Regions from separate parts of the Fictibacillus marinisediminis genome, predicted to be linked through region 1. Evidence: predicted binding sites of a transcription regulator. Region 1 holds the regulator's gene; the other holds the start of a gene.
The links. The regulator LexA, encoded in region 1, represses DNA repair genes until DNA is damaged. The targets are predictions, from matches to a motif close to CGAACATATGTTCG.
Positions count from the first base shown of each region.

Region 2: the regulator LexA is predicted to act here: its motif matches at 1,414-1,427, upstream of LCY76_RS13465 (Y-family DNA polymerase).

Region 1 covers NZ_JAIWJX010000002.1:2,019,766-2,035,534, reverse strand. The annotation lists gene LCY76_RS10955 (DUF2621 domain-containing protein) at 1-48, shown strand, start outside; gene LCY76_RS10950 (CcdC family protein) at 83-538, opposite strand; gene LCY76_RS10945 (cytochrome c biogenesis protein CcdA) at 600-1,310, opposite strand; partial or broken gene LCY76_RS10940 (ABC transporter ATP-binding protein) at 1,400-1,594, opposite strand; gene LCY76_RS10935 (hypothetical protein) at 1,611-1,835, opposite strand; gene LCY76_RS10930 (YneF family protein) at 2,151-2,363, opposite strand; gene sirA (sporulation inhibitor of replication protein SirA) at 2,444-2,884, opposite strand; gene tkt (transketolase) at 3,022-5,019, opposite strand; gene LCY76_RS10915 (iron-sulfur cluster biosynthesis family protein) at 5,200-5,484, opposite strand; gene LCY76_RS10910 (DUF896 domain-containing protein) at 5,591-5,830, opposite strand; gene LCY76_RS10905 (YneB family resolvase-like protein) at 5,875-6,531, opposite strand; gene yneA (cell division suppressor protein YneA) at 6,539-6,820, opposite strand; gene lexA (transcriptional repressor LexA) at 6,973-7,593, shown strand; gene cysI (assimilatory sulfite reductase (NADPH) hemoprotein subunit) at 7,659-9,377, opposite strand; gene LCY76_RS10885 (assimilatory sulfite reductase (NADPH) flavoprotein subunit) at 9,404-11,218, opposite strand; gene LCY76_RS10880 (LysR family transcriptional regulator) at 11,454-12,347, shown strand; gene LCY76_RS10875 (DMT family transporter) at 12,555-13,472, shown strand; gene LCY76_RS10870 (phosphodiester glycosidase family protein) at 13,855-15,471, opposite strand; gene LCY76_RS10865 (CPBP family intramembrane glutamic endopeptidase) at 15,737-15,769, shown strand, end outside.
Region 2 covers NZ_JAIWJX010000002.1:2,518,151-2,533,919, reverse strand. The annotation lists gene LCY76_RS13480 (glycosyltransferase) at 1-362, shown strand, start outside; gene LCY76_RS13475 (HAD-IIB family hydrolase) at 325-1,071, shown strand; gene LCY76_RS13470 (YqzH family protein) at 1,114-1,311, opposite strand; gene LCY76_RS13465 (Y-family DNA polymerase) at 1,489-2,748, shown strand; gene LCY76_RS13460 (YolD-like family protein) at 2,770-3,102, shown strand; gene LCY76_RS13455 (HPr family phosphocarrier protein) at 3,142-3,387, opposite strand; gene LCY76_RS13450 (TVP38/TMEM64 family protein) at 3,536-4,186, shown strand; gene LCY76_RS13445 (HPr family phosphocarrier protein) at 4,240-4,524, opposite strand; gene LCY76_RS13440 (DedA family protein) at 4,664-5,239, shown strand; gene LCY76_RS13435 (efflux RND transporter permease subunit) at 5,295-8,450, opposite strand; gene LCY76_RS13430 (PadR family transcriptional regulator) at 8,603-9,154, shown strand; gene LCY76_RS13425 (iron-sulfur cluster biosynthesis family protein) at 9,157-9,495, shown strand; gene LCY76_RS13420 (hydroxymethylglutaryl-CoA lyase) at 9,597-10,508, opposite strand; gene LCY76_RS13415 (acetyl-CoA C-acetyltransferase) at 10,649-11,845, shown strand; gene LCY76_RS13410 (CoA transferase subunit A) at 11,858-12,547, shown strand; gene LCY76_RS13405 (CoA transferase subunit B) at 12,570-13,223, shown strand; gene LCY76_RS13400 (thiolase family protein) at 13,251-14,432, shown strand; gene LCY76_RS13395 (aldo/keto reductase) at 14,483-15,400, opposite strand; gene mciZ (Z-ring formation inhibitor MciZ) at 15,485-15,622, opposite strand; gene LCY76_RS13385 (NUDIX hydrolase) at 15,723-15,769, shown strand, end outside.

The sequences.
Region 1 (15,769 bases):
AACGAAAAGCACATTGACCTCTCTCCCTATAAGAGCCTTTTAGGATAAAAAAAATCGATCACCAGTTGGTGATCGAGTTTTTTTATGATTTCAGCACTTTTTGATATCCGAAATACATCGCCACTCTCCAGGGGAGAATCATCCCAAACGCCACGATAAAAAACAGACCGCTCGTTTCTGTATAGGAGATCTGATGGCCAAGGTACGTCTTCATCGCCATACGTATGAGGAAAAGCGCAATCAAAATCGCTGCAAAAGCTTTTGAGCGGATAAGATAGACCTCCCCTCCCCTCTTTTCAAACTTGCTTGTTTTTATAAGAAATATGGAAAAGAGACAGCCAACCAGGAACGCCTCCCCTGCCTCCCACCAGGTAACTCGGAACTCAGGAAATGCAAACATGAGAAACCCGGTGGACATGAAAAAAGGAGGAAGTATAATCTTTTTAAGGGAGGCAGGTTTTTTCGTAGCCTTCAAACGTACAAAAATAACGGTGACAGCCATGACGGCTGCCAGTATACTGCTTGCAATAAAAAACAAAATCTTTTCCTTCTTTCTTCTTCAGATGGCTCAAAAAATTGTTGTTGTTTTTAAATCCTTCTTAAAATCCTTGAAAGCCGCCAAAAACGCGATTTACGAGAAACGAAGTGAACTTGGTCATCCAGTCAAAGTATAACATGACCCCCATGGCGACCATAAGAAAACCGCCAGATTTCATTATTTGTACATTATATCTCTTGATGCTGCTCAGTTTATCCAAAAAGAAACTTAAAAAGAAAAAAGGAACCGCAAAACCAAGAACATAAAAAGCCATATACAGCATGCCCGCTCCTGGATTGGACACGGCCAGAGCGATCACTGCTCCTAGAATCGGGCCTGTACAAGGTGTCCATCCTGCAGAAAAACCGATACCGATCAAGATGGAGCCCATGTATCCCGCAGGCCTGTTTCTGAAAGCCAGCTTTCTGTCTTTCATTAGAAACGCCGGCTTCAATAAGCCTAAAATGATCAAGCCAAAGATGACAATGATAATTGCTCCGAACTGGCGAAGAAAATCCTTGTATTCAACAAAGATATTGCCGATGAATGAAGACGATAATCCTAATACGATAAAAACAATCGAAAAACCGAGTAGAAAATAAGCCGTATGCAGCATGGCTTGTTTTCTTTTCATTCCTTTTTCTTCTTTGATCTCCCTGACTGAAATTCCTGTGATATAAGAAAGGAAAGCCGGATAAAGCGGCAGGCAGCACGGGGAGATAAAAGACAGTAAACCAGCTCCAAAAGCCAGCCATATATTCAAGTCTGCCATCAAGTCTACTCCTCTTTATGTAATACTTTTAGTTTATAGATTTAAAACCGCTTGTTCAATGAAAATGAAGAAAAATTCCTCAGGGAGGATCATCTCGCATCATAGGAGAGCTTTCCTTTTTGCTGAAGGGAATACATTTTATGATATAAGCCTCGTGCTTCCACCAGTTCTTGATGAGTTCCTCTTTCCACAATCTCTCCCTGATGAAGAACAAGAATCAGATCAGCATCTTGAATAGTGGACAGACGGTGAGCGATTGCGATCGTCGTTCTTCCTGCCCTCATTTTCTTTAATATGTAACTAAGATATATTCTCCGACAACTCTTCCTCTAAATCCACTTTAACAGCAAATATTTCAGCTGCAGCTGAATCATTTCCTGGAGCATGAATTACCATCTCAACCTTGTACAGATTCTTATTGTCAGTTAAGTATTCTCCCTGTGATGGGACAGTTTGAAATTCGTAATATCCAGCATCTCCATGGTCTTCCCCTTTAGAGTATAAATGCAAATAAATTTTTATCATAGAGTTCCCCCATCCTTAACTAACTCCCTTTTCTCCCTGTAAAGTAAAACCTATACGTCTAGCCGACTCGGCTCTATATCTACTCCATTCGATAAAAGGGATTAATTTCCTTTGACTGAAAGAAGATCCTTTTTCAATTGCTAATAATACTCCTCCATTAATCTTCTAATTTCATTAAAAAAACCACCCTTTCTGCTGAATCTTGGGCAGAAAAAGTGGTAGTTGTCGTGATATAAGAAAAATTAACCAATGACTTAAGGAATGATCAACTGATTAATCTTAATTGATGAAAAAAGCCTGCTGTTACGGGCTTTTTTACTTCATCTGGTTGTTCATTGCTTTCATCATCTGATTGATTTTCTTTTGGGACGGCTTCTGACCCATTTGCATCATCATCACACGCAGCATGTTTTCATTGATTGGTGGATTCTTTTGTAGGTAATTCATCATGTATTTGCGGGCAATGAAAAATCCAATTGCTACTCCTGCAAGAAGCGCTAAAATGCCCACAAGGATATAATAAAACATAGTAAAACTTCCTCCTTCGTGTTGTCTAGCACTAGTTTACTATAAAAAGACAATCAGTTACAAGATACACGCCAAAATATTTATGACCCATAGCCTGTCCTAGCCTTTAACGGATTCAGCCAGCCATAGCGGTAATACTTAAAATCCATCGCAAAAAAACAGCGTTCATACTTTCGTATGTTTTCAAAAATGGCTGTTTCCGCCTCAAAACTGCCTACGCTTTGAAGAAGCATATAACGTTCTGAAAAACTGAGCCGAGCAGAGCTTTTTTCACACTCCAGAAGGAAAGAGTGGACTTCCGCCTGAAATCCTTTTGATGAGAGCAGCATCTGTTTTATAAACGATTGAAGAGGGTTCAGCTGAAGCGGAGAGGTGATGTACAGGATTTGTTTCATCAATACTTCTTTTTGCTGAGTAAAGGTTTTGTATTCTTCCAAAAACAGCTGAAAGAGTTTGATTTCTTTCCCGAAATACTCTTCGGCAACATCTTCCTTTATCTTATAGATCAAATACTCTCTCAAAACCGCCACCTCTCTCCCTTTTTTACAATTAGTATAATGGATTCTTTACAAAATACTTGTCTTATGCTGGAGCATGAGGCCACTTCTTTTGTCGAAAAAGAAACCCCGGAGCATATTTTCTCCGGGGTTTCTACAGCTTATTTATTCAATAAGGCTTTTAATTTATTAGAAACATTTTCGACCGTAAAGCCGTACTCAGCAATAATTTTTTCTCCAGGTGCTGAAGCACCAAATTTGTCAATCGCTATTGTGTCACCATCCAAACCAACATATTTGTGAAGGCCTTGAGATGCCGCCATTTCAATACCGAGTCTTGCTCTTACCGATGAAGGAAGAACGCTCTCTTTGTATTCTGAAGATTGCTTTTCAAAACGATCCCATGAAGGCATAGAAACAACAGAAACTTGGATACCCTCTTGTTTTAATTGTTTCTGTGCTTCGATCGCCAAGCTGACTTCAGAACCAGAAGCGAGCAGCAATGCTTGAGGTGTACCTTCAGCTTCAGAAATAACATATGCACCTTTTTTGACATTCTCATATGCACTTTCTTTTGTGCCTTCTAGAATCGGAAGGTTTTGTCTTGTTAATACTAGAGCAGTTGGCTGATCTACACTTTCAAGAGCCAGCTTCCACGCAGCAACAGACTCATATGCATCTGCTGGGCGGATGACAGAAAGTCCAGGCATCGCACGGAGTGACGCAAGCTGTTCTACCGGCTCATGGGTAGGGCCGTCTTCACCAACTGCTACACTGTCATGGGTAAATACATAGGTTACTGGAAGCTTCATGATGGAAGCCAGACGGATTGCCGGGCGCAAGTAGTCTGAGAATACGAAGAACGTTGCACCGAATACTTTCAGTCCGCCATGGAGCGCCATTCCGTTAACAGCTGCTCCCATCGCAAATTCCCTTACTCCAAACCAGATGTTGCGGCCGCTGTAATTTTCACGGCTGAAGTTTGTTTCTCCAGTAAGCATCGTGTTGTTTGATCCTGCAAGGTCAGCAGACCCTCCAAACAACCATGGAATATTTTTTGCAAAAGCATTCAATGCTTTTCCTGAAGAAGCCCTTGTCGCAACAGCTTTATCAAATTCAGGAAGATTCGCATCAAAGTTTTCTGGTAATTTGTTATCGATCGCTGTTTTTAATTGAGCTGCAGCTTCACTGTGCTCTTTTTCATAGCGTGCAAATAACTCATTCCATTCCTGTTCTTTCTTTATGCTTTCTTCTTTCAATGAAGCAAAGTGATCACTTACTTCATCAGGTACGAAGAAGTCTTCTTCAAACACCCAATTGTAGGCTTCTTTTGTCAGTTTTACTTCATCAGATCCAAGAGGGGCACCATGAGAAGCTGATTTACCGGATTTGTTAGGAGAACCGTATCCGATTACTGTCTTTACTTCGATTAACGTCGGATGTGAAGTATCCTTTTTTGCTTCTGCGATCGCATTTTCGATCTCTTCAAGGTTTGTTCCGTCTTCTACACGAAGTACTTGCCAACCATATGCTTTAAAACGGTCTTCTACACTCTCAGAAAACGAAAGATGAAGATCTCCATCAAGAGAGATATCATTTGAATCATAAAGAACAACAAGTTTTCCGAGTCCAAGGTGGCCTGCAAGTGACGCAGCTTCAGCAGATACACCTTCCATTAAGTCCCCGTCTCCGCAGATGGAGTACGTATGGTGGTCAACAACTTCAAATCCATCTTTGTTGTAAGTTGCAGCAAGATGGCGTTCTGCCATTGCCATACCTACAGCCATCGCGATCCCCTGTCCAAGCGGTCCTGTAGTAGCATCTACACCAGCCGTATGTTTGTACTCAGGATGCCCTGGCGTTTTACTTCCCCATTGGCGGAATTGTTTCAAGTCTTCCATGGACAAGTCATAGCCTGAAAGATGGAGCAAGCTGTAAAGCAGCATGGAGCCATGCCCTGCAGATAACACAAAACGGTCACGGTTAAACCATTCAGGATTTTCCGGGTTGTGGTTCATGAATTTCGTCCAAAGACTGTAAGCCATCGGTGCAGCACCCATTGGCATACCAGGGTGTCCAGATTTGGCTTTCTCAATGCTATCTATAGCCAAGGTACGGATAGTGTTGATTGATAATTGGTCAATTGAAGCAGTAGACATTATTTAATCATCCCTTCATCTACATATGTAAAAGATTTCTCGATACCATCATAAACATATTGCACATTTTATACAAGCACAATGCCCACCAATAGTGTCCCATAAAATCTATCTTTGATACAAATAAAAAAACCTGCATTATAACTTTATAACTCTTTGTTATAATACAGGTTCCTTTATTTAGTTTAACGCAGGGAACTCACAATAAAAGATATCTTCCCCTTCATCGTAGTCCAGTTTCATATCATCTACGAGCCAGCGGTCATCCGGTTTAATACAAAATTTCAATCCGCTTACTTCCTGAATATCATCACCGTCTGCCGGCTGAGCCGGGATTACGCCTAATGAGTATCCGCCGTTGCTTGCACTGCCGGCATATCGCGCATACAACCGGAGCGCCTCACCTTCATTAAGATCGATCTCACTATACAGTCTGACCACTGAATCCGTTATTGAAAAGGCCAAGGTGTTCTCCCCTTTCACAGTTGTTATATAACAGTATATACGAAATTCTGAATTTTGCAACAACAAAAAAGCCTGATTTCTTTGAACTGAAATCAGGACTTTTTCCTTAATGCTTCATATTGTTCTGGCTTTTTTTACTTTCTTTTAGTTTATCCGGTGTTACATCATTGCCTTCCGGGTCAATGATCTTCAATGAATGCAATCTATTTTGAAAAGAAGTTCTGACGTTTTTCAGATACTCCTCCCTTAATTGCTTTTGTTCTTTGGCTTCTTCTGTTGATAAACCTTCTTGTTTAGATTTTTTGGCAAGAAAATTTATCCGTTCCAGTTTATCTGGTGTAAGCATGGAACACCTCTCCTTTTTCTTCGATATTCCTATCGTAACGAATATTAAGTAGAGTTTCCAGTCGGAGCACTTTCTAAATACTCCTTATACCTGCGGTGAACTGTCGCTTTTGATGCTTCATATCCAAAACCCCTTAGCGTAACGGCAATTTCTGCAAACGTAAGGTCCATTCCTCTAAGCCGGATGATTTCATCAACCGGAAGCACCTTCCGGTCTCTTCCTCCATGATGGATGTTCTTTAAATTCTTTTGTGGTTTATAGCCTTTTTGAACAGCCTTCCTCATTCCTCTTTTTATCTTTAAGTTATGTAGCTTGCGCTGATATTCCTCTACAACGGCAACGATTTCAAGCACCATAGACTCTGCTTCGGAAAGATGGTATTCCCCTTGGCTGCTGAAGGTATAAACTTTAATGTTCCTCTTCTGAAGTTCGTGAAGAAGAACGATCTTGGCGTTCCCCCTGCCCAAGCGGGTATCATCCGTTACAAGAAGAACATCAAATTCTTCGTTTTGGGCCCGCTCGATCACCTCAAACAAACCATCCCGTTCCAGGCTGTATCCGCTTTCTCTATCTTTTATGACAGAGACAATGCCAAACCCATGGCTGACTGCCAGCTGTCTCAATTCATCTTCCTGCCGGGATAAAGAGGATGTCTGCTCTTCCTTTTCGGTGCTTACTCTGCAATAAATGATCGATTTCAATTGTGCCTCACCTGTTTTCTTCTGCCTTGATCGGTATTGTTAATTTCTGTCCTGGGGTAATGGTTCCTGCCTGTATTCCGTTATTCTTTTCAACCCAGTTGACAAATTCCCAATTTGAACCTTTGTCCTTCGTATATTCTTCGGCGATCTCCCAAAGTGAATCACCTTTATTAACGGTAATCTCCATATATTCTCTGGATCCTTCTGCGTGAGACTGATAAGCGAACATAATAAAACCTGCTGCAACAATAGATAATAGCATAAATACCGGTGAAAATCCCTTCATCATATATCTCCCCTTTGCGAATATGTGTTCTTATTAATTTTCATTATAATAGGAACACCTGTTCTTTACAAGGGTTTTTTTCGAACTTATGTTTGTATATCTTGTTCCTGCATGCTATACTTTTTTCAAGAGTATTCAGTGAATGAGGTGTAATCATGACAAAATTATCCAGAAGGCAAATCGATATCCTGGACTTTATTAAAGAAGAAGTAAATGCGAAAGGCTATCCACCATCAGTCAGGGAAATCGGTGAAGCAGTTGGACTGGCATCAAGCTCAACCGTACACGGCCATTTATCCAGACTTGAGAAAAAGGGGCTGATCAGGCGTGATCCTACCAAACCCAGGGCCATTGAAGTGCTCGGCCTCGAATCAGATCAGATCATAACCAGAACGCGATCCGTTAATGTACCGATCATCGGTAAAGTTACCGCGGGTTCACCGATTACAGCAATCGAAAACGTTGATGAATATTTTTCATTGCCAGAACATGTTGTAGGCGACGATAATGTTTTTATGTTAACTGTAGAAGGAGACAGTATGATAGAAGCTGGCATCTACGACAGGGACCTCGTGGTAGTCAAGCAGCAGCCAACAGCTGAAAACGGTGACATCATTGTGGCCATGACAGAAGAAAATGAAGCGACTGTAAAACGCTTTTTTAAAGAAAAAGACCACATTCGCCTGCAGCCGGAAAACGCCGCTTTATCTCCAATTTTGCTGCAAAACGTGACCATCCTTGGTAAAGTAATCGGTGTATATCGAACACTTCAATAAAGAAAAGCAAAAAACAGCGACCCCGCAAGCATGGCAGGGTCGCTGTTTTAGTTATAAGGATTATATTAGTTATGAAAGTTTGTACCGTCCGTCGTTGCTTCTATAATGCCCGCACGAATCACAAAGTCTCCAAAGTGTTCGCCTTCTTCGCGTTCTTTCGCAAATCTAGGGAACAGCATCTTCAATTCTTTTAAAATCTCTTCCTCTCCTATGTTTTCACGATACATTTTGCTTAATCGGCTGCCGTCAAACGCTGCACCCAAATACATGTTATATTTTCCTGGCGCTTTACCGATAAACCCAATTTCACCTAGCGCATGGCGGGCACATCCATTGGGGCAACCCGTCATCCGAACGGTAATCTCTTCGTTTCTCAAGCCGTTTTCTTCAGCTATGTTATCAATCTTGTTCATTAGCACCGGAAGATAGCGTTCTGCCTCCGCCATGGCTAGACCGCAAGTAGGAAGGGCTACACATGCCATGGAATTGCGCCGGATCGCAGAAACATTTTGGCTGTCGAGCATTCCATACTGTTCCAACAGCTCTGTAATCTCTTGTTTCTTCTCTCTCGTAATATTGGCAATTATAAGGTTCTGGTTGGCGGTCAAACGGAATTCCCCTGTATGGACCTTAGCGATTTCCCTTAAACCGGTCATCAGCTTGTAGTTTTCAAAATCCGCGATACGGCCGCCTTCAACAAACAGAGTAAAATGCCAATTCTCCTGCACACCCTGTACCCAGCCATACCGGTCTCCATTATCTTCAAATGAAAAGTCTTTCGCTACATCCAGACTCCAGCCTAAACGGTTTTCCAGCTCTTCTTTAACGGTTTGAAGACCTAACCGGTCGACTGTATATTTGAAGCGGGCGTTTTTACGCTGTGAACGGTTTCCATAATCTCTCTGAATGGTAATGACTTTTTCAGCCACCTCAAGAACCTGGTCCGGTGCGCAAAACCCAATCACTTTTGACAACTGCGGATAGGTTGCTTTATCTCCATGTGACATTCCCATGCCTCCACCAATGGACACATTAAATCCAATTAGCTTCCCATCTTCTACGACGGCGATTAAACCGAGGTCCTGTGAAAAGACATCAATATCATTGGAGGGTGGAACTGCAATGCCGATTTTAAATTTACGCGGCAAGTAAAGCGGTCCGTACATCGGTTCAACTTCTTCCGTTTCTGGAGTGCCTGCTACTTTTTCTTCATCCAGCCAAACCTCGTGGTACGCTCTCGTTCTTGGCAAGAGATAATTACTGAGTTTTTTGGACCATTCATACACTTCAGAATGAACTTCTGATTGATAAGGATTGGAGATGCACATCACATTACGGTTTACGTCACCGCAAGCTGCAATCGTATCGAGCATTGATGCATGGATCTCCTGAATGGTCCTTTTCATGTTCCATTTTAAAATGCCGTGCATTTGAAACGTCTGTCGTGTGGTTAATTTTAATGTTCCATTACCATACTTGTTGCCCAGCTGATCCAAAACCAGCCATTGAGAAGGCGTCACGACTCCCCCTGGCAATCTTGCACGGAGCATGAACTGATAAGCTGGTTCAAGCTTTTGTTTCTGCCGCTCCGTACGAAGGTCTCTGTCGTCCTGCAAATAGCTGCCATGATGCTTCATGAGGCGGTTATCATCATCCGGGATACCTGCACTGATCCGGTCAAGCATCACTTCCTTCAGCGTACCTCGTAAATAATTACTCTCTTCTTTTATGCGTTCCACATCACTCGGTTTGCCTTCCGGTGCTTTTAATAATGGGTTTGACATCTGTTTAAACTCCTTTCTGTTGCCGGTCAATACACGTCACGCTGATAACGTTTTTCCTTCTGCATGCGGGCCACGTACTCTTCCGCTTGTTCATGGGTCATGCTGCCTTCATTTTCAATGATTCCGATCAGTGTCTGATGAACATCATGGGCCATGTTTTTCTCATCTCCGCAGATATATAAAACAGCACCTTCTTCTAACCAATGGAAGAGTTCTTTACTGTGTTCAAGCAGACGATGCTGTACATATACTTTTTCCTCGGTGTCACGGGAAAACGCCACATCCATTTTTGTCAGCACCCCATTCTCCAGCCACTTTTGCCATTCTGTCTGGTAAAGGAAATCAGTGACAAAATGCTGTTCTCCAAAGAACATCCATGATTTCCCTAGTGCACCTGTTTCCTCACGTTCTTGCATGAACGCCCGGAAAGGCGCTACTCCTGTTCCAGGTCCTACCATAATGATCGGTGTTTCACCGTTCGCTGGCAGTTTAAAATTCTGATTGTGCTGAATGTAAACTGGAAGTGTGTGCCCTGGCTCCAGCCGTTCAGCACATAAAATGGAACAAACGCCGCTGCGGCTGCGTCCGAAGGATTCATAACGCAAAGCGCCGATGGTTAGATGAACCTCGTCCGGATTGGCATTCAGGCTCGAAGCAATCGAATACAAACGAGCTGGCATTTTACGTAAAATGTTGACAAAGTCCTGTGGTGAAACGGCCCATGGGCCAAAGTCATGAACGAGATCCAGAAGATCACGGCCTGAAAGATAACTTTTCAGCTCGCTCTCATGCCCAGCAGACATTAGTTCATGCAGTCTTTCATTTTCAGTTAACTGTGCTGCCTGCTGAAGCAGCGGCTTTGTTAAAACTGTAATTTCAAAATTGGCGATAAGCGCCTGCTTCAGAGCTGCCACATCACCCTGCTTGTTCACTGTTACAATTTCTTCAGGATTCCAATGTAATTCCTCAAGAAGCAAATCAACCAGTTCCGGATCATTTTCAGGGTAGATTCCAAGACTGTCACCCGGTTCAAAAGATAGATTCGACCCTTCAAGCGAAAGTTCTAAATGGCGGGTCTCCTTATTCGAGCCGCGTCCGTTCAAATTAATATTTTCCAGGACCTCTGCATGAAATGGATTGGTCCGGGAATACGTTGCCTCTTCGGCTAGGGTTGCTGAAGCCTCTTGAAAAGCTTCACTTGCAGTCTCTCCTTGTGCCTCATTTAAGCCTAATATTACTTTTGAAAGCCATTCTGCTGCCGGCTCATCATAATCGAGATCGCAATCCACACGCGGTGTCAGGCGTTTACCCCCAAGCTCTTCCAGGACCTTATCAAAATCTTTGCCCGTCTGACAGAAAAACTCGTAGGAACTGTCACCTAGTGACAGGACTGAAAAACGAAGATCTTCTAGTTTTGGAGCTCTTTTGCCATGGACAAATTCATGGAACGAAATCGCATTATCCGGCGGATCTCCTTCTCCATGTGTACTAACAATGATCAGCAGGTTTTTGAGTTTCTTTAGCTGATTCGGTTTAAAGTCACTCATGGAAGAAACCGTTACCTCATAACCTTTCTCTTTGAGAGCTTTACTGCTGTTATCCGCAATGCCTTGAGCATTCCCGGTTTGAGATCCGTAAAGGATGGTTACTTCTTTAGAAACGGGCAAAATGGAGCCGTGCTTTACAACAGCTGCTGGTCCCCTTGGTGCTGCAAGTGACTGAGAAGCCGCTAAGTAACCCGAAAGCCAAAGCTTTTGTGCTTCAGTTAACGTCGGTATCAGCTTGTTAAGGAGCTCAGCTTGCTCCTGATCGAATGGACTGTTTGTTGCCTGAAGTTGCAATGATAACACCTCACATTGAAATATAAAACTTTATTTTCCGTCATTTCACTTTAAAAGTTTCCCTCTAGGTTAAGACTAAATTATTTCTATCCATTAACTCGGTTTTAATCTTAAAAATAGTCAGAACCCTTAAAAAATTTATATCCTCTACTTTACCTCAGTACAAAACATTAGTAAAATACATATTAATTATCGTTATCATTAAGATTACTAATCATAAAGGATGTTTTAAAAAATGTATTTTGATGCATTAAAAACGTTCGTCACCCTGGCCGAGGTAAAAAATTTTACAAAAACAGCAGAACTTCTTCGGATGTCTCAGCCGAGTGTCAGTTTGCATATTAAAAATCTGGAAAAAGAGTTTCAAACCAAGCTTTTTCTCCGCTCACCCAAGTTTCTGCAAATTACGCCTACAGGTGAGATATTATATGACCGGGCAAAACTGATCCTTACGATTTACGAACAAGCCCGGCAGGAGATTGGAGAGCACCATACAACGATTAAAGGTGAGCTGAAGATTGGGGCCAGTTTTACAATCGGAGAATATATCCTCCCCTCACTTCTTTATGCGCTGCAAAAACAACACAAAGAGCTTCAGCTGCAAGTGCTGATTGGAAATACGGAAGAAATCGTTGGATCCGTGCGCAACTACAAAGTGGATGTTGGATTGATTGAAGGGCAAACAAACGAAAAGGAGCTTTCTGTCCATCCATTTATGAGTGATGAACTTTTTATCGTTTCTTCCCCAAGCCACCCCCTTGCCTCCAAGGACAAAGTGACCATAGATGATCTGCAAAATCAGCAATGGGTATCAAGGGAAACGGGATCCGGAACTCGTGATTATCTTAATCATGTCATCAGATCCAATGGTTTGAAAACAAAGTCTCTGCTGACGATCAGCTCCAATCAAGGCATTAAAGAGTCCGTCATTCATGGGCTGGGGCTGTCACTGCTTTCCGGCAGCGTGATCGAACGGGATGTAAAGTACGGCAACCTGTCTATTATAAAAATCCAGAATTACTTCTTTAACCGAAAATTTTCCTACCTTTATTCGCCCATTGTCCAGGAAAACAGAAATGTCTCTGCTTTTCTTCAGGTCATCCATCAGAAATATCCCTTTTCAATTTAATAACTGCGTAACGAAAGACACTGCATTATTTGGCTGTGTCTTCTTCATGTCTCTGCAGCTGATTCAATAGTAGAACAATGAATCATTGTTTCCGTCAAGTTGGTCTAATTGGAAAATAAAAATTTTCATATATCTTTTAATCAGCATATCTACTAGATATATTTAACTTACTCACCTTTCACGTCAAACTTTAAGGAAGGATCTACGATGAAACATCATTCAGTCCCCTTATTAAACATCGTTTTCATTGCTATTCTAGTATTGATATGGGGCCTTACCTGGCCGATTTCCAAGGTAGCACTTCATTATTGCCCTCCTGTACTCTTATCGGGTTTCCGATCACTTGGAGCCGGAATTCTATTGTTTCTTTTTGCTTTGCCACGATATAAAAAAATGGACCTTAACAGAAACTGGAAGATGTACTTTTTCTCCAGTCTGTTTAATTCGGTCTTGTTCTATGGCCTGCAAACCATTGGACTGAAGTTTATGCCAGCAGGATTATTTAGTGTCATTGTTTATTTACAACCTGTGCTGATTGGTATTATTGCGTGGTTTTGGATGGGAGAAACCATGACAGCACGTAAACTTACAGGTTTGATTCTTGGTTTTGCCGGAGTGGCTACCGTCAGCCTTGGAGGATTATCTTCTCATATTTCTCTCTTTGGCCTGCTGCTCGGGGTCTGTACTGCTTTAAGCTGGGCAATCGGTACCGTTTATATGAAATCAATCAGCACAAAAGTCGATGGGATCTGGCTGATTACCATTCAAAGTATTATTGGCGGACTGATCATGACAGGAGCAGGCAGCGGAGTAGAGAAATGGTCCAGCATTACATGGAGTTTTCCCTTTGTTCTGACCATGTTGTTTTTAGCTTTATTTTCTGTAGCCATTGCGTGGTTGATCTACTTCCATTTGCTCTCTAGAGGAAATGCAAGCATGATTGCTTCTTTTAATTTTCTCGTGCCGATCATCTCAATTTTAATTGGTATCTTATTTTTGGATGAGCCGTTCACCAACACACTTTTAATCGGATTACTCCTGATCATTGCCAGCATATATCTTGTCAATCGTAAATCAAAAATATCTGTGAGAAGAACAGCCGCAAATTTACCTCCCATAAAGTAACTGGATGTTTTATATTAAATAGGAACAAAACCCCTACCACCGAAAGTGATAAGGGTTTTGAAACTTCATACTTAGACAGGCATTGTTCTCTTTCCCATGGGTGAACTTGTGTGCGGAACATATCCTATGTAATTTTCTAAATACTTAACGGTTAGGTGAAAAGGGATAAACTAGTTGAATACACTGCCTCTATATGGTTGTTTATTAACTTCGCATTCCCTTTTCACAAAGAGGCTGACTCAAAGGCAAAAGCGCAAGGCACCTCTACACACTATAGTGTTCTTTTATGAATGAAGAACACAACTATATATGGTGTATAAATATGGTGCTTGCACTTTATGAGTCAGCCTCTTATGGGTTAATCCCGCAGCTTTAATTATTATTATGGAAGTAAAAGAATCGCATCTCCAATTGGACGTTCTCCTGTTGGATCTGAAGGCCTGTTTTTGAGTTTGTTGCCGACAGTCATTGTGGTTGAACCACCGCCATCTAAATTTAGCGCGTCTTTTGCGCCAAGTGATTTTATTACAGCGGCACTTTCATTAAAATTAGCTCCTACACTCCAGCCGGGTTCATGCCCATCAATGGTAACAAACAGCAGGTTTCCATTTGGTTTAATTCCTGCAAGTGTCCGCGGATTTCTGCGTTCTCCAAATCTGTAATAAAATTCAGGATTGTCCTTCATATGGAACCCTTCTTCCACCGGATTTAGGCTTACCTCTCCTCCTTTTAATAAACGCGGGCCGCCGTTGATCAGCTCAGTGGAGTCTTCCACTTTTAACGGTTGACCATCCTCATTTATGTTTTTGTTAACCGATATTTTCATTCCTGCTTTGGCATGTTTTTGAAGCCAAGATGCTGCCTCACCCGTTCCAGCCAATACTGAGCCTTCTTTTGGAATCGTTCCTCCCCGGCTGTAGCGGACCTGGACTACTTTTCCAGCAGCGTCTAAAACAGCTTCTGCTCCCACTCCGGAATCGGCTGTTTCTCCATATGAAGAAGTATACTGAATTAACTCACTTCCATCTGTACACGTAAAATCGTGTTTTGGCAGTTCTGTAGGTGCGTCTCCGCCTACACCTCCACAGCCGCGGATCTGGCCTGGCTTCCGGTTTAATCCATCAACCTCACGGCTAATGCCATCTGAAGAGACGGCCGTTTGCTTGGAGGAAATGGAAGAAATCGATGCATCTTGTCCTGATGATGAAGGGATGATAAGACTTGAGCGGTTATTTACTGCCTCGCTTATGAGTTCCCCGCCAATCATGGATATACCCGCAAGATCTCCTGGTGTACCGTCACTGTCTGCCATGACGAAATATCCGCCATTTATTCCTGCAATCGCATGATGGCGTTGGCCCAAACTGGTAACCGTCTCTTTTCCGGTTACCACATCATTAGACAATGCTGGACTTAGGTGCCCTTTATATTGATCGGGATCAACCTCAAGAATGTTCACGTTCCATGGACCGGTGGTTGATTTTCCGTCTTCGCCTGTATAGACTGTTTTAAGCCCTGTATATCCATCAGCTTCTAGCTTTTGCTGCATGGCTTTGGCATTGTCTTCTGTCGTATAGGATCCAACTCGTACAAGGTAGCCAAGAGGACCTTGTTCATTATCGTCGGCAGGCCGGTTGGATATTGTCTCTATCCGTGGATGATAGCCCTGGGAAGTGAGCTTGCCTGACAACTTTTCGGCCTCATCATGTGTTTTAACAAATTTCACATCTACTGTATAGACATCTGAATCAGACCTAGTACCCCGTTTGATATCGGTCTGAGTAACCCCCGGTGCTACTTCCACTGTTTTTCTCGTTTCCTGCAGATCAGGAGAGCCCAATGGCAATTTATTCGTTTCTGTCTGAGTGCTAAAGGTTTGAGTTTGTGCGTGCACAACGCCACCAATTGCTGACTTGTCCATAGTAGTTGAAGGAATCATCGTTGAAGCTATAATGGGTATGGCTATTAGACTTTTATATAGAGTGTGTACCTTTGGCATAGTTGTTTTACTCCTCTCTAGATGAATTGTATACCCTATCCATTTTAGTCTTCAGTTATTAAGTCCGCGTTAAGAAAGCGTTAAAGATTGTTGATTTCTGTCCGGTTTCTGGATCTAGGAACAGTTTTTTATTTTTCCAAGACTCCAGTTATCCTCAATAAGTGGTATCTCGAAAACCTCCCTGAAACCAGCCCCATGTGACAGGTTAGTTGTTTTTAGAAGTTCTCTTCGAATTGTCGAAGTTAAAAATTTAACTGAATCATTAATGTCATTCTTCTTTGTTTTTTTTACATTTTTT
Region 2 (15,769 bases), 500 kb from region 1:
AATACTTTAACGCTGCCAACGTTGCTGTCGTGCCTTCCTATTATGAATCGTTCGGAATGGTGGCTGCAGAGGCACAGGCATGCGGATGTCCAGTGATTGCCTCACGTGTCGGCGGGCTTCAAAATGTGGTGGTTGAAGGAGAAACAGGGCTGCTCGTCAACCCAAAAGACGCTCAGGATTTGGCGCTCACCCTGGAAATTATTTTAAACAATGACATCATTGCACAAAGGCTCGGCAAACAGGCATCCTCTCTTGCCGAACGCGATTACCGCTGGCCGAATGTGGCAGCGAGGGTAGAGCAGGTGTACGAGGAGGTTCTGTCAGGTGAAACGAGAAAACGTTACACATCTTTTAGCTACTGATCTTGACGGAACCTTGGTGGGAGAGAAGGAACTGACTTCTTTGCTGTTTGATTATTATAAAGAACGTCCCTACAATGTGCAGCTCGTTTATGTTACAGGAAGACACTATGCTTCTACCATGGAGCTGATCAAAGAGGAAGAGCTTCCGATGCCTTCCATTCTCATTTCGGATGTTGGTACGGAAATGTATGACTTGAATGATCCAGAGCTTCATGAGCGCTGGAAAAAAACATTGGAAGAAAAGTGGAATCCCGCTGAAATTTCTCGCATCGTCCAATCCTGCAGCGGCTTAACGCCTCAATCGATTCCATCCGTGCATCGGCTTTCCTATTTTGCAGAAAGCGATGAGGCGGTTGAGGAAGTGAAACGGAAGCTGAGCGGCAGTTCGGTGCCGTACAAGCTGATTTTCAGTTCCGGAAGAGATGTAGACATTCTTCCGCCAAATGCAGGGAAGGGAGAGGCGCTATCCTTTCTGCTTCGGGAAAAAGGCTGGGAGAAAGCAAATGTATTAGTTGCCGGCGATTCCGGCAATGACCGTGATATGATTACACTTGGATATCCGGCTGTCGTTGTCGGAAACTGCCAAAAGGAATTAAAACAGCTGCCAGACCACCCTATGATTTTCCGTGCGCAAAAGCATTGTGCAGGCGGAATTCATGAAGCGTGGGAGCATTTCTTTGAAAAAACTCCAGTTAAAAATAGCATATAAAGCAAGCACCCCCCCTATAAACCTCGCTTATAGGGGGGGTGTTTATTCTTTTGTAATAAAGCTGTATACGACATCTTGAACCGTCAAATAAGGATCTTCTGCTTCTTCAGTTTGAAGTTCTTTTTTTACTCGTTCCTGCAGGAGAGCATAATCCTTTTCAGTATAAGGGATGGCCTCTTTCTCGTAAAAATAATCCAGCAAAGCCTTTTCCAGCCATTTGCGCAGCAGCTGATTCTCCATTCTGCACTTCCTTTCCTCTCCCAACAATGTAGCCTACGTATGCTTGCCGGTCAATGGATTTTTTAAGCCGGAAAGCTCCCTGAAAAAATTTCCATTGAGAAGAGAACATATATTCGGTTAAAATGGGTATACATAATAAATGAGAACGAACGTTTGCTTTTGGAGGGGTGAAGGAAGTTGATCGATTATTCTATGATTCAAAATCGTTCAATTCTGTGCATGGACATGAAAAGTTTTTATGCCAGCTGTGCGGCTGTGCGCTTAGGGCTGGACCCGCTGACCTGTTACCTTGCTGTAGTAGGGAATACAGAGAGGCAGGGAAGTGTGGTCCTGGCTGCTTCTCCTTGTCTGAAAAGAGATTTTGGAATAAGAACCGGAAGCCGGCTGTTTGAGATTCCGAAAGACAGCCGTATTCACATCGTGGATGCCCAAATGGCTTTTTTTCTACAGCGTTCCATGGAGATCACGCGCCTGCTCAATCGGTTTGTTCCAAAAGAGGCCATTCATACTTACAGTGTGGATGAAAGTTTTATTCAGGCAGACGGGACAGAACGCCTGTGGGGAGGCCCGGTGCAGCTGGCCCAGGCCATCCGGATTGCCATAAAAGAAGAGTTCGGTCTGCCTTGCGCCATCGGAATCGGGCCGAACATGCTGATGTCTAAGCTCTGTCTGGATTTGGATGCGAAGAAGAAAGGCGTGGAAGAATGGACGTATGAGGACATTCCGGAGAAGCTATGGAAACTTTCTCCCTTGAGCAAGATGTGGGGCATCGGTTCCCGTGTGGAACGGACGCTTAATCTGATGGGCATTACAACCGTAGGCGACCTTGCCCATTATCCGCTGGAGCTCTTGGAAAAAAAATTCGGCGTGATGGGAAATCAGCTTTATTATCATGCGTGGGGAGTGGACCTCTCGGAGGTGGGGGCTCCCATCATGCAAGGCCAGATCAGCTATGGAAAAAGCCAGATCCTCCTTCGTGATTATACCGATCCGAAAGAGGTTCAGCATGTTATTTTAGAAATGTGCGAAGAAGTGGCAAGGCGGGCCAGAACAGCGAAAAAGGCAGGGAGAACAGTCAGTCTGGGAATCGGCTACAGCAAAGAAGAATGGGGCGGGGGTTTTTACCGTTCAAAGACCGTAGCTGAACCGACTAACATTACGATGGAGATCTACCAGGTGTGCCTGGAGCTCTTTCATACCTTTTATGAAGGAAAGACGGTCCGTAAAATCACCATTGCTCTATCCAATGTATGTGAAGATAACGAAACGCAGCTCAGCATCTTTACACTTGAGCATCCTAAAAAGCGAAAGCTTGGATACGTGATGGACGATATCCGCAGGAAATACGGCTCCAATGCTCTTCTCCGGGCCGTTTCCTATACGAGCGGAGGAACGGCTCTGCACCGCAGCACCCTTTTAGGCGGCCATAAAGCGTAAAACCAGAATGGAGGGACTCTAATGATCAAAGACCGCGGAAGCATCAAATGGACGGCAATGATGCTGCCTGAGCACGTAAAGCAGTTAAGGGACTGGGAGCGGGAAGAGGCGTGGCTTGAGAACACTGAGCTTGATGAACAGCAGTTGGAGGAAATGAACCAGCAGATCTTTTTGGCGATGGAAGAGGCAAGGAAAGTAGCCGTCCTTTGCCGTAAACCCCTTGGTGAAAAAGCAATACAGGGCCTCATCCATTACTATGACCCACATCACCGTCTGCTCAGGATAATGAATGCTGAAGGAAAGAGACAGGATGTTCCTCTCGATGCCATCATAGGGATAGAGATGGATGTTTAAAGACACATAAAAAAGCCAGCCTTATAAAACAAGGCTGGCTTATTCGGCCTCAGCAAACAGTTCAGAGGCCAATAATTTTTTCTGCAGGGAGTCAAGATTCGCTTCGCTTGAAATTTCGATTTCTTGCCCTGGCTGTATGGATAATGCGATAAGACCGAGCAGGCTTTTTCCGTCGGCTGTCTTATCTCCTTTTTTAACATACACGGCTTCTTCATAACTTCCCGTGAACTGGACGAATTGGCTTGCGTTTCCGGCATAGATTGGTTTTTTCGCAATAATTCTCAAGTTAATCTCTCTCCCTGCATATCCTTTTTATACAGCTTATGAAGGGTGAATAGAGAAATGTCATAAAATTTATTTTAAATTAAAGTGACTTCTATCGGAAAATAAAGGAAAATATAGAAAGTAAGATGGTGGAGAGGAGCAGTAAAGAGTGATTCGCAATAAAAAAAGAATAATGAACTATTTAATTATATTCAGTTTGGCAGGCTGCCTTTTATATATCAACCATCGGTATTTAAATTTAACGCCGGAGCGGTTTAGAGGCTGGATTCTGTCGTGGGGAGTTTGGGCTCCAATCGTTTATATCGCTTTATATGCCTTCCGGCCGTTTGTGCTGTTTCCATCATCCGTGTTTGCAGTGACAAGCGGCTTGGCCTTCGGGTTATATTGGGGGTGTCTGTATACATACCTGGGATCCTTGTCAGGCGGACTCATGACGTTTTTAGCAGTGAAATGGATCGGCAAAAAAAGCGTAAAAAAGGAATGGAAGGGAAATTATCAGAAGATCCAGGAGGGCATCAAGCAGCGTGGATTTATTTATGTACTGATCCTCCGCCTCCTGCCGATATTGAATTATGATCTTGTGAGTTACTTGACGGCCGCGGCAAACGTCAAGTTTAAAGATTACGCGGCAGCCACGGCCATCGGAATCATACCGGGCACATTGGCATACACCTACATAGGAGCTTCAGTGGCGAATACAGGGATGAAGGAAATTTTAATTTCATCCATCATCATCATTACTTTGATTATTCTTCCGGTTGTAACAAGGAAGAGATGGCAAAAAAAACTGGGCCTCTAGCCTCTCTCATGGAAAAAGAAGCGCTGAATGGCATTAGCGCTTCTTTTATATGTTTATGTAGTCGCTTTGGAAGGGAGAAGCTGATGAAGAAGCTGCTGGATGGCCGAATCAGCATCGGCCCCCTCGGTGATCAGCAGAAAAGATTCACCTTTTCGGAGCATCATGAAAAACGTAACAAGGCATGTTAATTTTTTCGCGTGCAGGGTGACTCCGTTTTTACATAAAAAGACGTTGGACTGAAACGATCTGGATATTTTTACGAAATCCGTAACCTTTTGAATGGTGAATTTAGAAGCGTCACTGGTAATGGAGACGGTTTTTGAACAAATCTTTTTCATATATAGGATCCTCCTGAAATGGATTGTAATAGTTATCTACAGCGTATCTACCCTGTAATAAATCGTTTCAAACCAGGTGAGATTGAAAACATCAGGAAAGGGAATAGTGAGGGGGAGAAAGAAGGAGGAGGATGCACGGATGTTTGAAATGATCTTTCATTTTTTAAAAGAGTTGGGAGCGGTCGGGCTATTTATCGGGACCGCCCTGGAGGCTTCCTCGATTCCTTTTCCCGGTGCGCTGGTCATTCTGATCTACGGATTTCTGCTGAAGCCAAACCTGATCGAGAGCTTGCTTCTGGCATTGGCAGTAAGTGCCGTATACACCATATTCAGCTATGTACCTTATATGATAGGTTATAAGCTTGAAAGCAAGATGAAAGAGAAGTTCAACGAGAAGAAAGTAGAGAAAACGAAGAAAGTGTTTAAAAAATACGGAGAGTGGAGCATTGCTCTTTCCCGGCCTTTGGGAATCGGAAATTATGTTTCCTACGCAGCAGGGATGAGCAAGGTCAATCGGTGGAAATTCGGCGGGCTGACCTTTATCGGCATCTTTCCTTTAGCAGTTGCCATGCTGTTTTTAGGCAGGCTGGGGGAAGTCAAGACCGTTAATCATGTGCTGCAGGCTTCACAGTCCTATATTCTTGCAGGGGCAGGAGTCCTACTGGTTGGTTTTTTACTGTATAAATTCGTTTATAAGAAAAGGAGGGCAAGCTAAACAGCAGACACATAAAAAGCGGAAACCGCTCAGGTTTCCGCTTTTTAGATAACTTTTATTGGTTTTCTCTTTGCTCTCTCTTTGCCTGTTTTCGGAAAAAGAGTTCATAGAGAACAGGAACAATGATCAAGGTCAGGAGGGTGGAAGTGGTCAAACCTCCGATCACAACGACCGCAAGTCCTTTTGAAATTAACGTTCCGGAAGACGAAGTCAATGACAGCGGGATGAGGGCAGCAATCGTTGCGAATGCGGTCATCAATATCGGGCGAAGACGTATTTTTCCGGCTTCGAGCAAGGCCACGCGAATGGTCATACCTTTATTTTCCCGGTTTTGGCCAATCCTGTCGACAAGGACAATGGCATTGGTGGTAACAATACCGATCAGCATCAGGATACCGATCATGGCACTGACCGAAAGCGGCTCATCCACAAGGTAAAGGCCGCCGATGGCACCGACCGGAACGAAAATCAGGGATGAAAGAATGATAAATGGAATCCGGGCACGGCCGAAAGTAACCAGCATTGTCAAGTAAACCAGTCCCACGGCAACCGCGATGGCTAAACCTAACTCCTTAAAGGTTTTCACCGTTTCTTCACTTCCGCCACCGCCTTCAGTTGATACATTCTTCGGCAGATCCACTTTGTTCTCTACATTTTTAATAACGTCTTGTGTAACCCCCTGGACGTTATTGCCAGGTACTTGGGCAGATACTTGCGCATACACTTTGCCGTCCAGCTTTTGAATGGCAGTTACAGCGTCAATATCTTTAATTTTTGCTACTTCAGAAAGAGCAACCGGCCCTTTTGTTCCAAACACTTTTAATTTTTTAATCTGATCCAGTGAATCCGGTTTTTTATCATACGTAAGGCGGACATCACTTTCTTTGCCGTTCAGTTCAAAATTTCCGACAGAAGCAGTCTTGGTGGCGTCATTGATAATGCTCAGCACTGAATAGCCGGATACTCCCGCTTCAGCCGCCTTTTTCGTGTCGATCTCTACGATCCACTGCCGCTGAGTATCCTTGAAATTGTTGGAGACATATTTCAGGTCATCACGGGACTTCATATATTTTTCTACCGATGCAGCCCCTTTTTGGAGCGCATCCAGGTCTTTGGAATACAGGTCGATGTTTACTTCATTATTGGAAGGCGGTCCTCCAGACTGAGCTTCCTGAAGGCTGACGACTGCATCCTTGCTGTCTTCGCTGACGATGGATTTGATTTTTTTCTCAAGCGACTTGATCTCTTTGTTAACGCTTGTGCCTTTTTTTAAGTTAATAAAGTAGTTGGCCACATTCTCGCGTTTTAATCCGGATTGGAAATCTCGGCTTCCGATTCCTGCCGTTACTTCTTTCACCGTATTGCGGCTGTCCAGCATTTTCTCGACTTTCAATGAAATGTCGTTCGTCTTTTCAACCGTTGTAGAAGCTGGAAGTTCAATATTGGCCGTAACGGTCTTTTGCTCTTCATTTGGAAGGAATACCATGCCAAGCTTTGTTGAAAGGAACAGGGATCCTGCAAGAAGAACGACAGAAACAAACAGTACGATGAACTTATGGTTCAGGGAGGAACGGATGACTTTGCTGTACGCTCTCTGCAATGGCCCATCATTGTTTTCAGGTTTTACCTTTTTAAAAGCAAATTTAGCAAGGATTGGCACTATGGTGATGGCAACCAGCAAGGAAGCCAACAAAGCGAATACGACAGTAAGGGCGAACGGCAGGAAGAACTCTCCTGTTATACCGCCGACGAAACCGAGCGGCAGGAACACAACTACGGTTGTCAGGGTGGACGAGACGATCGCTCTTAATATTTCTTTCGTTGAATCGATGACAAGTTCGTTTCGAGAGTATTCCCCACTGCTTTTACGAATACGGCGGAAAATGTTCTCGATGACGACGATACTGTCATCCACAACGCGGCCGACGGCTACTGCCATCCCGCCCAGGGTCATGATGTTCAGAGTAATACCCAGCTGATTCAAAAAGATTGCTGAGATAAGCAAAGACAACGGAATCGATATGATGGCAATAATGGTCGCCCGCACATTCCTTAAGAACAAGAGAACAGCCAATGACGCGAAGAGAGCACCGAAAAGCCCTTCTTTGATCAGGGAATTGACAGAATCCTTGATGCCGTCTGCCTGGTCAAAACCGATCGCGTAATCTATTCTTTCTTTGTACTTATCTTTGTTCAGGATGGACATGACGCTGTCGGCCACTTCGACCGTATTGGCATCCTGCTTTTTCGTTACGGCCATAGACAGAGACCGTTTTAGGTTGTAACGGGTGATTTCATTCACATCTTCTGATTGCTTGATGGAAGCGATATCCCCAAGCTTTACCGTTTGAGGCTGGGCAGCCGCTGCAGCAGCAGTTGCTCCGCTTTTACCGGAATTTCCAGGGCCTTGGGCTGCGCCCCCAGGTGCCTGCTGCTGTCCTTTTGCCCCGGGAGAAGCTCCGGATGGAGGCCCTCCGGCAGATGGCGGCAGTTCAAGTGATTTTAACTCTTTAATGGTTTTTAATTGTTCCTCCACACGGACAGGCACGGATATATCACCCGAAGTGACATTGCCGGCAGGGAAGGAAAGAAAGCGGGAGTTGATCGCATCTTTGATGGAGCTTAGAGAAAGGCCCATCTGCTGCGCTTTTTTCTGGTCGACTTGAATGGAAACGAAATCCTCCTTCACTCCGCCGACTGAAACGTTATTGATTCCCTGAACTTTTTTCAGCTCGGGCACCAGTTCTTTTTCTACGAACGGCTGAATGTTATCGCCGTTCTTGGGGAATAAAGAGATATTGTAGATCGGGATGGTACCGAATGAGAAGCGGTTAACCTCAATGCTCACTGTGTCGGGAAGGTCAGCTTCTTTAGTAATCGTGTTGATCTGGTCTTCGATATCATCCATGTTTACTGAAAAAGGAAATTCAAGGTTGATGATCGAAACGCTTTCAAGTGAAGTGCTTTTTACAGACTTCACATTATCGAGGCTTTTCAGCTTTTCCTCCAGTTCATCGGTTACCTGTTTGTTAACATCCTGAGGAGAGGCACCAGGATAAGTCGTTTGAACGGTGATTTGCGGAAACTCTACATTCGGAAGCAAATCAACCTTTAAAGAACTAAAAGAAAATAAGCCGCCGAGAATTAATAAAAATGAAAAAATAAAGACTGCGACAGGGTTTTTTAAACTAAACCGGGTCAACCAATTCATCGTTCACTCTCCTTTGTTTTGATATGTGTATTTTCACATATGTTCAAGTTTAGTATAATAAAAGTACTAGAATCATATCAAGCATTTTCCACCGATGATTGTGAAGAATATGTTAAAATAACAAACAGAGACGGAAAGAAGGAATGAAGAGGATGGCGTTGAGATATGCGCTGCTTGGATTGTTGGCCAAGAGCGAGGCAACCGGATATGAACTGAATCAGCAGTTTAAAGAAACGATGATCCACTTCTGGACAGCCCATCATACACAGATTTATCGCGAACTTGTAAAGATGGAGGAAGAGGAGCTTGTAACCTCGCAAGTGATTCATCAAGTGGACTATCCGGATAAGAAGGTATATCAAATCGAACCAAAAGGCTATGAGAGGCTGCTGAAATGGCTGCTGAGCAAGGAAATCTCACAGCCGAAACTAAAGGATGACCTGTTATTGCGTGTTTCATTGTTTCATCTTATACCTCCAGATACGGCTGTTGCTTTTTTAGAACGGGCCAAGGAACAGCATTCTTTTGGCCTGGGATTGATGAAAAACTGGAAAGACAGCCATTTTCCTGAAGACAGCTTTCAGCAGGAGGATCTGGGAGAATATTTAACATCGGAATTCGGAAAACGCTACATGCAAAACTGGATAGAATGGTGTGACTGGGCCATCCACGTTATACAAACCATGAACAGCAAGGAGAAATGAACATGAAACTGGAATGGACGGAAAGAGCGATTGAAAAGATAAAGAGTAAGATACAGGAAGGCGGCCGCATTCTGCTGAAATATGATACGGAAGGCTGCGGCTGTGTGGTCAGCGGGGTAGCTGCACTTTGGATTGTGGAAGAAGAACCTGAGGGCACGGTACAGCTTGAAACAAACTTCCTGCCCGTTTATATGGAGAAAAATAAGATGGTGTTCTTTGATGAACAGATGACCATTGATTTTAAAAAGGAACAGCATACGTTTCAGCTGAAAAGCCCAAATCAGATGCTCAATCCGCATCTTAGGCTCGAAAATAAAATAAAAAAAGGAAAAGACGCCTAAAAAAGCGTCTTTTTTTAAATCCAGTGTTTCAATACTGAAAAAAAGACGCCTAAAAGGGCGTCTTTCCTATTTTTTAGTGCTTCAATGATGATGAAAGACGCCTACCGGGGCGTCTTCTCCTGTTTTGAGAGAAGGTATTGCCTGCTTTGAAGGCCGCGGGAAACAAAAGGAGAGATAAACTCCACAGCCTCAAGGAGAAGATCAAGCTGGATGCCGGTCGAGATACCCATACGATTCAGCATGTAAACAGTATCTTCTGTTGCCACATTTCCTGTTGCTCCCGGAGCAAACGGACAGCCGCCAAGCCCCCCTGCGGACGTGTCGAAGCGGTCCACACCTGCCTGAAGGGCAGAAAAGATATTAGCCAGGGCCATGCCGCGTGTGTCATGAAAATGGGCAGCGATTAGCAGGGCAGAAGGAAGATGATGCTTAAGCAGGGCAAACAAGTCATAAACTTCCTGAGGATTAGCAAGCCCGATCGTATCGGCGACGGAGAGCTCATCTACTCCCAGATCTGAAAATTCCTCACATAGTTTCAGGACAGCCTGTTCGTCCATTTTTCCTTCATACGGACAATAAAACGCCGTCGAAATACATGCCCGCACAAAAAAGCCCTTCCGTTTCAGGTCTCTGATGAGCGGAGCAAGCTCATCCATGCTCTCTCTCGTGCTTTTATTAATATTTTTTCGGTTGAACGTATCACTCACACCGACAAAAAAAGCTGCGTTCTTACATCCGGAAGAAAGCAGGCGCTCTACTCCTTTTCCGTTCGGAACGAGCACGATATTTCGAGTGCTGTCATCGGTGCAATGCTCGATCACTTGTTCAGCATCCCCCATCTGCGGCACCCATTTGGGAGAGACGAACGAGGTAAGCTCCATTTCTTGAATTCCCGAGGATTTCAGTTTATGAATAAAACGGATCTTGTCTTCCGCCGGCACGAGCTGCTTTTCGTTTTGCAGTCCGTCGCGCGGTCCAACTTCAATGATGGTGACTCTTTGGGGTAGTTCCATAGCTCCTCCTAGTCATTGCGTTATGTATGAAATCTTTCCTTTATTTTACGTTTTACCTCCTTAAGTTGCAATACGGAGCATGGAATTATGGTATGATAATAAGGAATATTCAGAAAAAAATACGGGAGTGAGAAGAAATTATGGCAATACAAGATGCAGTGATTGTAAGCGCTGTCAGAACACCGATCGGCAGCTTCCTGGGAAGTTTGAAGGATATCCCCGCCACAGAGCTGGGAGCCATTGTAATTAAAGAAGCACTGTCGCGGGCAGGCGTTTCAGCGGATGAAGTGAGTGAAGTGATCATGGGGAATGTTCTTCAAGCGGGATTGGGCCAGAACCCGGCGCGCCAGGCGGCCATGAAAGCGGGACTGCCGCAGAGGGTTTCCAGTATGACGATCAACAAGGTCTGCGGTTCCGGACTGAAGGCTCTTCATTTAGCCAGCCAGGCGGTCATGCTCGGTGAAGCGGAAGTGGTCGTATGCGGCGGAATGGAAAATATGAGTGCGGCGCCATATCTTTTAAACGATGCAAGAAACGGATTGCGCATGGGAGACGGCAAGCTGGTTGATTCCATGGTTCATGACGGATTATGGTGTGCCTTTAATGATTACCATATGGGGATTACGGCTGAGAATCTCTGTGACGCCTATGGCTTGAACCGTCAGGAGATGGATCAGTTTGCAGCAGACAGCCAGCAGAAATGTGAAAGAGCCATGGAGGAAGGCAAATTTTCGGATGAGATCGTAACGGTTGAGATTCCGCAAAGAAAAGGAGATCCACTGCTGTTCTCAGAGGATGAATATCCGAAGAAAGGGACGACAGCCGAAAAGCTAGGTAAGCTGAGACCGGCATTTAAAAAGGACGGCACAGTAACAGCGGGAAATGCTTCGGGCATAAATGACGGCGCAGCTGCTCTTGTTGTTGTATCCAGAAAAAAAGCAGAAGAACTTGGCCTGACGCCTCTCGCAAGAATTGTAGCCAATGCAAGTGCAGGTGTTGATCCAAGCATAATGGGAATCGGCCCGGTAGATGCCACGAAAAAAGTGCTCGAAAAGTCAGGGATAACGCTTGAAGATATTGATTTGATCGAAGCGAACGAAGCGTTTGCGGCACAGTCGCTTGCTGTTGGAAAAGAGCTTCAGTTCTCAGATGAAAAATTGAATGTCAACGGAGGCGCAATCGCCCTTGGTCATCCGATTGGAGCAAGCGGCGCGAGAATCCTTGTGACCCTTCTGCACGAGATGAGAAGAAGAGAGAACCGGTACGGGCTTGCTACCCTTTGCATCGGCGGCGGCCAGGGAGTAGCTACAATCGTAGAAAATGAAAAATGGCAATAAGGGGGGAGCAGAATGAAATCTATAGAAACCAGTGCACTGCATGCGATTGAAGAGATTAAGGACGGATCAACGCTGATGGTCGGCGGATTCGGTCTCGTTGGAATTCCTGAAAAATTGATTCTGGCGCTCGTTGAAAAGGGAACCAGAGATTTAACCGTCATCTCCAATAACTGCGGCGTGGATGATTGGGGGCTTGGCTTGCTCCTGAAGAACAAGCAGATTAGAAAAATGATAGGTTCCTATGTGGGAGAAAACAAGGAGTTTGAGAGACAGGTGCTTTCCGGCGAGATTGAGGTCGAGCTGATTCCGCAAGGCACGCTTGCTGAACGGATCCGCGCGGGCGGTGCAGGTATTCCGGCCTTTTATACACCAGCCGGAGTCGGTACACCAATCGCGGAAGGAAAAGAAGTCCGTACATTCAATGGCAAAGAGTACCTTTTAGAAAAAGGGCTGACCGCAGATTATAGCCTGATTCGCGCGGCTCATGGGGACAAGGCCGGAAACTTGATCTACAACAAGACGGCAAGAAATTTTAATCCTATGATCGCAGCCGCAGGGAAAGTAACCATTGCTGAAGTGGAAGAGCTGCATGAAATAGGAGAATTGGACGCAGACAGTATTCATACACCGGGAATTTATGTGCAGAAGATGATTGTCGCACAGCAGGAAAAACGCATTGAGCGACTGACCGTTCAATCATAAGCAGAGAAAGCGGGGAATGGCGATGAATAATAGAGAAAAAATTGCAAGAAGAGCAGAAAAAGAAATTGAGAACGGATTCTACGTCAATCTTGGCATTGGAATGCCTACCATGGTTGCGAATTACATAAGTGAAAACAAGAGCGTCGTCCTGCAGTCCGAAAACGGATTGCTTGGAATCGGCCCATACCCGAAGGAAACCGAAGTGGATCCGGACTTGATCAATGCAGGGAAAGAAACGGTGACCGCCATTAAGGGAGCATCTTACTTTGACAGTGCCGAATCTTTTGCCATGATCCGGGGCGGCCATGTTGACATCGCCATTCTTGGCGGGATGGAAGTTTCAGAGAATGGTGATCTGGCAAACTGGATGATTCCGGGCAAAATGATCAAAGGCATGGGCGGTGCGATGGATCTCGTCCATGGCGCAAAAAAAATCATCGTGATCATGGAGCATGTGAATAAAAGCGGCCAAAGCAAGATCTTGAAGAACTGCAGCCTGCCGTTAACAGGAAAAGGTGTCGTACACCGCATTATTACAGACAGGGCCGTTCTCGATGTGACAGAACAGGGCCTTAAGCTGGCAGAGGTAGCTGCAGGTTATACCGTTGAGGACATTCAAGAGTGCACAGACCCTGATTTGATCATTGATGAAAATGTAAAAACGGACGCTTACTAACAGTTAAAACAAACGGGGAGGAAAATGATGAGTTCGGTTTATGTGGTGGAAGGGGCCAGGACACCCTTCGGAAGCTTCGGCAAATCATTGAAAAATGTCTCATCTATGCAGCTTGGAACAATAACCGCCCATGAAGCGCTTCAGCGTGCAAAAGTCAATCCTGAAGAAATAGGGGAAGTGGTGTACGGAAATGTGATTCATTCGAGCATCGATGCGGCTTACGCAGCAAGGCATATCGCACTAAGGTCAGATATTCCTGAAACGGTGCCTGCGATGCTAGTTAACCGATTATGCGGTTCCGGCCTTCAGGCGGTGATCAGCAGTGTACTCTCCATCCAGACAGGAGACGCCCAGCTGGCGCTGTGCGGCGGGATTGAAAACATGTCCATGAGCCCTCATGCGACCTTTAATCAGCGGTTTCAGGGACAGAAATTTGGAAACCTCCAGCTTGAAGATATGCTTCTTCACACCTTAACAGATCAGTATATCGGGTGCGGAATGGGGATTACCGCTGAAAACCTGGCAGAAATATACGGTATAACAAGAGAAGAACAGGATCAATATGCGCTTTTGAGCCACCAAAGGGCGGCAAGAGCGATTAGCAGCAGCCGTTTTGCTGAAGAGATCATTGCGGTTGCAGTTGATGAAAAGAGGAAGCTGCAGCTGGAAACTGACGAACTCGTCAAACCCGACTCCACTCTGGAACAGCTTTTGGCACTGAGGCCGTCGTTTAAAAAAGACGGAACCGTAACAGCAGGAAATTCAAGCGGGATCAATGATGGTGCTGTATCTCTTATTCTGGCAGGAGAGGAAAGCGTTCAGAACAAACGAGTTAAACCGATGTCGAAAATTGTGTCATGGGCAGTCTGCGGGGTTGATCCAAAGATTATGGGAATCGGCCCAGTTCCTGCCGCACAAAAGGCATTGGCCAAAGCAAACCTGACGATTGGAGACATGGACCTGGTTGAAGTAAACGAAGCGTTTGCTTCACAGTATCTGGCGGTTGAGAAAGAATTGGGGCTAGATCGGGAAAAAACCAATGTCAACGGCGGAGCGATTGCACTCGGCCATCCAGTGGGAGCAAGTGGAGCAAGGCTCTTGCTTTCATTATCTTATGAACTCCGGAACCGGGGCGGTAAGTATGGTTTAGCGAGCCTTTGCATCGGCGGAGGCCAGGGAATTGCCATGATTATAGAGAACGTTTCATAAATAAAAGCTTCACGGCCGCCCATGATGACAGCCGTGAAGCTTTTTTTATTTTATCTTCTATGCTGTTCATAGACGTTCTTTTTAGACAACGAACGGATAGCGCTAACCTCATCGGAAGCCAGTTCATGCATAGTGCTGGTTCCGATATTGGAAAGAAGCTGTTCCACAGAACTCGCGCCTGGAATAGCCGTAGCGACGGCAGGGTGATGAAGAGCATAACGGATCGCAGTCTGGCTCAAACGGATTTCACTTCCAAATTCGCTGTACAGGTGTTTGACGAGCTCCTGGATCTCCTTTCCTTCATAATCCAGGTACTGATCGCTCTCGTTGCGCTGCAGCGCTCGTTTAGAGAGCCAGCCTTTCGCAACAGGTCCGCGTGCGATCACGCTGATGTTTTTATCATGAAGAAAATCAAGCATCTCTTCCTCCGGGCGACGGTCAAGAATGCTGTATTGCATCATGACACTCACGATGTCTGAATGTTCAGCATAATACGATATCACGTTTGGTCTGATCGAGGAGATGCCATATTCCCGGATGAGGCCCTCCTTTTTCAGTTCATCGAAGGCGGCGATGGTTTCATCCATATTGTCTTCAATGGTTCCCCCATGGAGCTGATATAAGTCGATGTAGTCCGTCTGCAGGCGATGGAGGCTGTCTTTTACCGCAGTTTTTATGTATGCCTTTGATGGATCCCAGTCCCAGCCCTCTTTATCCGCGGTCCAGCGGTTGCCAACTTTAGTGGAGAGAACGACCTTGTCTCTGAAAGGCTTTACGCTTTTTCCTACAAATTCTTCATTCCAGCCGAAGTGATAAAGATCAGCGGTGTCGAAAAAAGTGACGCCTTCGTCATACGCTCTTCGAATCATTTCTCTTCCTTCTGTTTCATTACCAGGCTCAATGGACATGCAGCCGAGTCCGATTTCGCTTACAAACAAATCAGAGGCTCCAAGTTTATTCTGCTTCATGGGAAAATCATCTCCTTGTATGAATGAATTACAAAAAGAGTAGCATGAAAACAGGCAAAAAAAAACCTTCCAGCCTGGAACGGGTCAGCGTTTATGTCCTGGAGAGGAAGTGATCCACTCCTTTACAGTGGAATGCTGCTTCATATATTGCTTGAGCATATATTTAATCTGCCAAGCTTTTCCTACCATTGTTACACCATTATGCTGGATATACACTTTCACGGGTTTCCTCCTCAATATGGCGTTATCGTGTTCATCATTACCGGCTTATGATAGACTTTATGTAGCCAAATAAGATATAGAACCAGGAGTGAGACAAGCAATGGATCATTTAAAAGAAACGACACTATCAACAACCCCGGTTTATTC